One region of the Exiguobacterium sp. H66 genome, then DNA from elsewhere that is predicted to be linked to it. Evidence: riboswitches for the same ligand, from Rfam matches in the RefSeq annotation. Region 1 holds a riboswitch; the other holds the start of a gene.

What was found. A riboswitch is a leader RNA that binds a small molecule or an ion and turns the genes downstream of it on or off. The one in region 1 is predicted to bind S-adenosylmethionine.
Region 2: another riboswitch for S-adenosylmethionine. It lies ahead of KNP88_RS05490 (methionine ABC transporter ATP-binding protein); the one in region 1 lies ahead of metK (methionine adenosyltransferase).

The regions. Positions count from the first base shown of each region.
Region 1 is NZ_JACSMQ010000002.1:57,915-62,165, reverse strand. Features, by position in the region: gene pckA (phosphoenolpyruvate carboxykinase (ATP)) at 1-1,041, opposite strand, end outside; SAM riboswitch class I at 1,274-1,400, shown strand; gene metK (methionine adenosyltransferase) at 1,529-2,737, shown strand; gene KNP88_RS03625 (GNAT family N-acetyltransferase) at 2,879-3,367, shown strand; gene KNP88_RS03620 (alpha/beta fold hydrolase) at 3,446-4,150, shown strand; gene mnmM (tRNA 5-(aminomethyl)-2-thiouridylate-methyltransferase MnmM) at 4,189-4,251, opposite strand, start outside.
Region 2 is NZ_JACSMQ010000002.1:430,791-435,041, reverse strand. Features, by position in the region: gene KNP88_RS05500 (MetQ/NlpA family ABC transporter substrate-binding protein) at 1-555, opposite strand, end outside; gene KNP88_RS05495 (methionine ABC transporter permease) at 589-1,254, opposite strand; gene KNP88_RS05490 (methionine ABC transporter ATP-binding protein) at 1,244-2,257, opposite strand; SAM riboswitch class I at 2,341-2,447, opposite strand; gene KNP88_RS05485 (aminotransferase class I/II-fold pyridoxal phosphate-dependent enzyme) at 2,510-3,697, opposite strand; gene KNP88_RS05480 (alpha-glucosidase) at 3,864-4,251, shown strand, end outside.

The DNA.
Region 1 (4,251 bases):
GACGCCGTAAGCATCAGCTGTTAAAAAGACAATCGTTTTCGGATGTCCGGCGCGTGATGGTACTGCAATATTATCAATCGCTGTAATCGGATAAGCGGCCCGTGTGTTTTCCGTTTTCGACGTATCATCATAGTCAGGAATTCGTGCATCATCGAGGACGACGTTTTCGAGGACAGTGCCAAAACGAATCGCATCAAAGATTTGTGGTTCTTTTTCGCGCGATAGGTTGACCGTTTTTGCGTAACAGCCACCTTCGATATTGAAGACGCCGTCGTTGGACCACCCGTGCTCATCGTCACCAATCAATTGACGACTGTCGTCAGCAGACAGTGTGGTCTTACCAGTACCGGATAATCCGAAGAATAAAGCGACGTCACCCTCATGACCGACGTTAGCCGAGCAATGCATCGATAAGACGTCTCGTTGAGGTAAAAGGTAGTTCATGACAGAGAAAATCGATTTTTTGATTTCGCCCGCATATTCCGTTCCACCGATTAAGACAATCCGATGTTCGAATGACATGGCGATGAACGTTTCGGAATTCGTTCCATCGACTTTCGGATCTGCTTTGAAGTGAGGCGCATAAATAACCGTGAAAGGCTCAAAAGCAGCTTCTGTCGGATATTCACGCAAAAATAGTTGTTTTGCAAACAAATTATGCCAAGCATATTGTGTCACGATCCGAACCGGAAGGGTAAAATGAGTGTCTGCACCAGCAGCAGCTTCTGTGTAGTAGAGCTGATCTGCTTCATTCATGTAGCGAAGAACTTTTTGTAAAAGTTGCTCGAAGTTGTCTGCTTCCATCGGTTGATTGACATGGCCCCAATCGATATGTGACTCGCATGACTGATCGCGAACAATGAACTTGTCTTTAGGTGAACGACCTGTAAATTTCCCCGTTTCTACAGACAGAGCGCCATTTTCAGCAAGAACCCCTTCTTCGTTACGAATTGCATGTTCGACTAGCTCAGCAACAGATAGTTGTTTGAACACATGCTCCTTCTTGAGTAGCTCTTCGATATTCAGGACCGTCATCGGCATCCTGACCCCACCTTTCCCCTACGTTGGTTTAGCTCTGGCATTTAGTATGACACATTTATTATATATGACATACTAAAGGATGAGCAATCCTTTTTTAGCGCTGATTTCTATTTTTCTGGAAACGCTTTCAGCATTAACAGTTTAACATCTCTTCGGGAAAGTTTCGACTAGAAATTAAAACGTAGCTTGACAGAGTGGTCACAACTTTATATCATGTAATTCGTAACGGATACTCTTATTCTGAGCAGGTGGAGGGAACAAGGCCCGAAGAAACCCGGCAACCGTCCTACATTAAGAATTCTATTAATGAAGGAAAAGGTGCTCTCCTGAAGCGAAGTAAACACTTCGAACGATAAGAGGGTAAAGGAAGAACGCACAACCTTTCCCTGACCATTTTTTGGACATGGAGAGGTTTTTTTCATTTTACCGTCCCACTCAACTAGGGGAAATGAGTACACCGTCAAATTCTTTTTTGGGAGGGTCAAACATGACAAACCTTAATCGCCGGCTATTTACGTCGGAGTCAGTTACTGAAGGTCACCCGGATAAAATCTGTGACCAAATCTCGGATTCTATCTTAGATGCAATCCTCGCAGCCGATCCGAATGCTCGTGTCGCTGCTGAAACATCTGTCACGACAGGACTTGTCCTCGTCGCAGGTGAAATCACGACATCGACTTATGTCGATATCCCGAAAGTCGTTCGCGAAACAATTCGTGAGATTGGCTATACACGCGCTAAATATGGTTTCGATGCAGACACTTGTGCTGTATTGACTTCAATCGATGAGCAATCAGCAGATATCGCTCTCGGTGTTGACCAAGCGCTTGAAGCACGCGAAGGTAGCATGTCAGATGAAGAAATCGATGCAATCGGTGCAGGGGACCAAGGTCTCATGTTCGGTTATGCAACGAAAGAAACGCCTGAATTGATGCCACTTCCGATTTCACTTTCACACAAACTTGCTCGTCGTCTCGCAGAAGTCCGTAAAACTGGACAACTTGACTACCTCCGTCCGGATGGTAAGACGCAAGTAACTGTAGAATACAATGAGAATAACGAACCGGTTCGTGTCGATACAATCGTCATCTCAACACAACATGCAGAAGAAGTGACGCTTGAGCAAATCCAAGCAGACCTGAAAGAGCATGTCATCGCACCTGTGATTCCATCAGAATACATCGATGCGGAAACAAAGTTCTTCATTAACCCGACAGGCCGCTTCGTAATCGGTGGACCACAAGGTGATGCAGGATTAACTGGACGTAAAATCATCGTTGATACGTATGGTGGATATGCACGTCATGGCGGCGGCGCATTCTCTGGTAAAGATCCAACAAAAGTTGACCGTTCTGCAGCATATGCAGCACGTTACGTCGCGAAAAACCTCGTAGCTGCTGGTCTTGCAGATAAAGCAGAAGTTCAACTTGCGTACGCGATTGGTGTCGCGCACCCAGTATCGATTGCAGTTGATACGTTTGGAACAGGTAAACTTCCAGAAGCACAACTCGTCGAACTCGTTGCTGAAAACTTCGATCTTCGCCCAGCAGGGATCATCAACATGCTTGATCTCCGCCGTCCGATTTATCGTCAGACAGCAGCTTATGGTCATTTCGGTCGTACAGATATCGAATTACCATGGGAGCAAACAGATAAAGCAGCAATTCTTGAAGAACAAGCGAAACGATTCGCTTAATTTTCAGTTCAGAAGCAGACTCGCATGAGTTTGTTTCTGAACTTTTTTTGTTTGTCTCGAACTTTGCAGGGAAACGAATGATTTTTCTAGAAAAGGGTAAAAGAACATGTACCGGTAAACGGAAAAAAGGGGGAGTCCGATATGGAGATACGCGAAGCAATTCCTACTGATGCGGCACGCATTCATGATATTGCCATTACCTCTTGGATGGATACGTACGAAGAGATTTATTCGGAAAGCTCGAAAGCCCATTTCGTACAAGAGGCGTATCCGCAAGAAAAAGTCGTTCGAGCAATTCGGACGGCGGAGGAAGCGCGGGGAGAATATTTCAATGTCGCCATTATCGAGGAAGAAATCGTCGGTTTCATCCATGCGATCGATGTTGACGGCACGTGGGAAATCGTTCGCTTGTATGTACTACCGAAATATCAACAAAATGGGATTGGACGAAAGTTGATTCGTGAACTTGAACACCAAGGTGCTTCCCCGATTGAAGTCTACGTTGAATCACGAAACTATAAAGCGCGCCAGTTTCTAGTCTCTTTCGGTTTTAGAGAAGAAAGTGAAACGACTGAAGAAATTTTCGGTCAAGTGGAACCTGTGACACGCTTAAAACGTATATATGAATGAAAATCCGACTTAAGATGGTTTTTGACATCAAGATGTAAACGTTATAATACAGAGATACTTGTATGAAGAGGTGAGTTTGTGGAAGATCAAGCAACAGGGATTATCGTACTCGTCTATCCCCTTCAACTGCGAGCGACGCCGAGCGATGCATTAATTCGAGTCCTTGAAAAGGATTATGAAGTGTTACGTGTAGACGCACCGCGCCGGATATCGCTTGAGGAACATCAACAACTGCTGAAGGATGCTTTACGAGAAGCCGGAAAACGAAAGTTACCGATTCATATCATCGCCTGCAGCATGGGCGCACTCGTCGTCAACCGGCTACTGCAGGAATATGAATTGCCGATTGCGAGTTTGTCGTATATTTCGCCGTTATTTGATTGGCATAATTCAAAACAACTCGGTGGCGTCAAACAAGTATTTGCAAGTGCATTCGATCGTTTTCGACCGGATGCGCCACTCGGGATGTTGCCGTTTGGTCAAAATAGTGAGGATACGGCACGTCTCGGTGAGTTGACATATGCACAGTACCGGGAGATTGAAGAAGAAATCGTCTTACATGATGAAGAGCGGAAGAAACTACCGCGAGTCAACCTCGCTTGTTTTTATGCACCGGACGATCAATTCGCGGACGTAAAATATACGTTAGAGATTTGCCGGAAAATGGGTGGCGATCAAATCTATCTTCAACGGCTCCATGGATTTCCGCATTTCAGCTTTGAACGTCTCAATACGCGGTTCGCTGAAAAATTATTGCTTTTTTTGAAGATGGTTGAGGAATGACAAAAAAGACGCTGTCGTGCTGACAGCGTCTTTTGCTATTAATCGAGTGTTTGCTTTTTTAATTTTTTTTCGATGGCGATGATGAAAGGTGGATTGTTTTG
Region 2 (4,251 bases), 370 kb from region 1:
TGCTTCAAGCGGTTTGATGACGAGTTTTTTCGGGTTTTTGACGATATCTTTTTCGGAAACAGTCAGTGGATCGGCGTCTGCTTTTAGTTCGATCCACCCTTGGTCGGCGAGCAGGTTCAAAGCACGTGCCTGGTTCGTCGGGTCATTGGGTGTTGCGACTTCAGCACCTTCTTTGACATCGTCCAACGTCTTATAGGACTTGCTGTATAATCCCATCGGTGCGGTTGGGACAGTGATCAGCCCTGTGAGATCGAGATTTTTTTCTTTCGCAAACGTTTTTAAATAAATCGAGTGCTGGAACAGGTTGGCATCGATATCACCGCTCCCGAGGGCAAGGTTCGGTTGAATGTAATCACTGAATTCGACGATTTCGACGTTGTAGCCTTTCTTTTCGAGTCCCGGTTGAATCGCTTCTTTGACCATATCGCTATACGGACCACTCGTCGCCCCGATTTTGATGGACTTCGTTTCTTCATTTGCACTGCTGTCACCGCATCCAGCTAAGATGCTTGCTCCTAATAATCCTGTTGCTAAAAAGACATAGCGTTTTTTCATCGTAATCTCTCCCTTGCGTTCTCTATTTGTAAGTTATCGTTTATCGGCGACACGTGCGAACCGGTTTCCGAGTGCCTGAATGACTTGAATGATGACGACGAGCACGACGATCGTCATGATCATGACGACGTTATCGTACCGGTAATAACCGAACCGGATCGCGAGGTCACCAATTCCGCCGCCACCGACGATCCCTGCCATCGCTGAGAATCCGATCAGGCTGATCAAGGTCAACGTCAAGCCTTGAATGATTCCGGGCAATGCTTCCGGAAGGAGAACACTGATAATGATGCGAAGCGGTTTCGCCCCGCACGCTTCTGCTGCTTCAATCAAACCGGGCGGAATCTCACGGAGTGAGGTTTCGACGAGTCGGGCGAGAAACGGAATCGCGGCGACGCTCAAGCTGACCGAGGCGGCAGCAGGACCGATCGTCGTCTTCGTGATGAGTTGCGTCAATGGAATCAAAGCAACGAGTAGGATGATGAATGGTAACGAGCGGACGATGTTGATGGCGAAGTCCAACGTCGTTCGAATGAAGACGTTTTGGAAAAAGAGTCCGCGGTCGGTGATGAATAATAAAATCCCGAGTGGAATTCCGATGATAATGGCGAAGGCGAGTGAAATGCCAACCATGAAGGCCGTCTCTCCGAGTGCTTTCGTTAAGTCGGGAAGCATTGTCGTAAACCGGTCAAGCGACATCTTGAATCACCTCGATTGCGTGCAACTGTCCCTCGAGCCAGGTTAAGGCACGATTCACGTGCAGTGTCGGTCCCGTCAAACTGACGATTAAGACGCCAAACGCGACGTCCTGAATGTAGTCGACCTTCCCATGTAGGATGCTGACTGCGATATCGAATTGTTTGATGGCTTCAGATAAGGTACTCTCACCTGTTTTTTCACCCATGAACTGAAGTCGAATGACTTTGCCGGGTGTCGTCCGTAAAATCCGTTCCGGTAACTCGATTTGGAGTGCCGTATCGACGTAATGTTTTGTGACCGGATGTTCGGCTTGACTAAATATGGCGTAAGTCGAAGCGACTTCGACGACTTCACCGTGCGCCATGACGGCAACGCGGTGACAAATTTGTTTGACGACGTCGATTTCGTGGGTGATGAGGATGATCGTCAAACCGAGCCGGGCGTTCAAATCTTTCAGTAAATCGAGAATCTGGAGCGTCGTCACGGGATCGAGCGCTGATGTCGCTTCGTCACAGAGTAAGATGTTTGGATTGTTGGCGAGCGCTCGTGCGATGCCGACGCGTTGTTTTTGTCCACCACTGAGTTGGCTCGGATAGTTCGTCTCGAATCCTTCGAGTCCGACGAGTGCCGTTAATTCTTGAATCCGTTTCGGGAACTCACGCCGTTTGACACCGGCAGCCTTTAAGGCGAACGCGATATTGTCGGCAACGGTGCGGGACTGAATCAGTTGAAAGTGTTGAAAGATCATACCGACCCGGAGACGGAGTTTGCGGAGAGACGTTTTGGAGACACGTGATAGATTGGCTCCGTCTACTATGACCGTACCGCTCGTCGGTGTCTCGAGTCCGTTAATCAACCGTAAGAGTGTACTTTTTCCGGCGCCGGATTCACCGATGATGCCGAAGATTTCCCCTTGTTCAATCGTTAAGTTGACATCGTTTAATGCAAAAATCGGTGTGCGGTCACGGACAAATTGTTTTGTGATGTGTGCGAACTCAATCATGATGTTTCCCTCCCGATACAAAAAAATCGCTTTTTTCCAGTTAGAGAGCAACCAGAAAAAAGCGACGAAGTGTAGAATTTCGTAACTTATCTCTCAGAACAAAAGAAGTTCTGTAGGATGTGGCACCGTTCCATTACTGGTGGTTGCCGGACGTCGTTGGGCCTAATCCCTCGGTCGCTCTCGATAAGTAGCTATGCTGTTGGGATTTACTTTAACGGAAATGATTCCCATCTGTCAAACGTTTTTTCAGAATTATTCGGCAACGGCGGTTTGGAACAACTGAAGGGTCCCGATTCGTTTGACGGCCTCGACGAGCCGGTCGACATCGGCAATCAGACTGATTCGGACGTAGCCTTCACCATACGTACCGAAGAAGTGACCCGGTGTCACGGCGACGTGCGCTTCGTCGAGCAGATGATCGGTGAAGCTTTGGGACGTGAAGCCGGACGGAACAGGGAGCCAGACGAAGAACGAACCACCCGGAACCGGTCCTGCCCAGCCGATTTCGTTTAAGGCACCGAACAACGCATCACGTCGCGTCTCATACAAGGCACTCAGTTCACGAACACATGTCTGATCGCTTGAAAGTGCGACCGTCGCTGCATGCTGGATCGGTGTGAAGGCACTGACGTAAAGGTGTTCCTGGTATGTTTCGATGCTCGCGATGACGGACGGATTACCGATTGCAAAGGCAATCCGGAAGCCGGACATGTTGAACCGTTTAGAGAGTGAAAACAACTCAATCCCGACATTCTTAGCGCCTTCCGTCTGGAGGAAACTCCGCGTCGGACCATCGAAACTGATCCCGCCGTACGCTAAGTCATGGACGACGCAAATGTCATGTGCATCAGCGAACGCGACCGTCTGTTCAAAAGCCGCTGCCGTCGCTGTCGCACCGGTCGGATTACTCGGATAGTTGAGGAACAACATCCGGGCTCGTTCGACGTCAAGCGAATCGAGGAGATCATAGTCAGGCAAAAAGCTATTTTCAGCGAGAAGCGGAAGCGTGATCGGATACGCACCGGCAAGTGCTGCGCCCGATAAGTAATCCGGGTAACCAGGGTCCGGGACGATGACCCCTTCACCGGGATTGACGATCGTCTGCGGAAGGGCGACGATGCCGGCCTTACTTCCGAGTAAAATCGCGACTTCTGTCGCCGGATCAACCGACACGCCAAATTCTGATTCATAAAAATTAGCGACGGCCTGTTTTAAGAAATCATGTCCGCGAAACGGGGGGTACTGGAGATTACTTGCATCATCGATGGCTTGTTTTAAAGCATCGAGAATATGTACGGGTGTCGTTTGGTCCGGCGTTCCTTGACCAAGGGTGATGACGTCGTGTCCTGCGGCTTTGACGGAACCGATCCGTTGGGCAAGTTCTGCGAAGACGGGATCGGGCAAGCGATCGATGGCGATCGATGGGGCGAAATGTTTCATCTCTGTTCCTCCTTCAGGTATTGTCGTCAAGAATAGCGAATTTTCAGTCAAAATGAAAGAGGTTTTTTAAAATTCCTTAAAAATTAGAAGAACATTCCAATTTCAGACGATGTTCTTGATACACTAGACAAGTAATCGATCGACTACTAGACGGGAGATGGAAAAGATGAATCGGACCTGGTGGAAAGAAGCCGTCGTTTATCAAGTGTACTGGCGGAGTTTTAACGACTCGAATGGAGACGGGATGGGGGACTTGCGGGGCGTGATCGAAAAGCTCGACTACATCGCCTCACTCGGGGTGGATGTCATTTGGCTTAACCCCTGTTATACATCACCTGATATCGACAACGGTTACGACATCGCTGACTATTACGGCATCATGGAGAAAGCCGGCACGATGGCAGATTTGGACCAGCTGATTGAATCGGCGCATGCGCGCGGCTTAAAAATCATTCTCGATCTTGTCGTCAATCACACAAGTAATCAACATCACTGGTTTGAGGAGTCGCGCCGTGATCAAACGAATGATAAGTCAGATTGGTACATTTGGCATG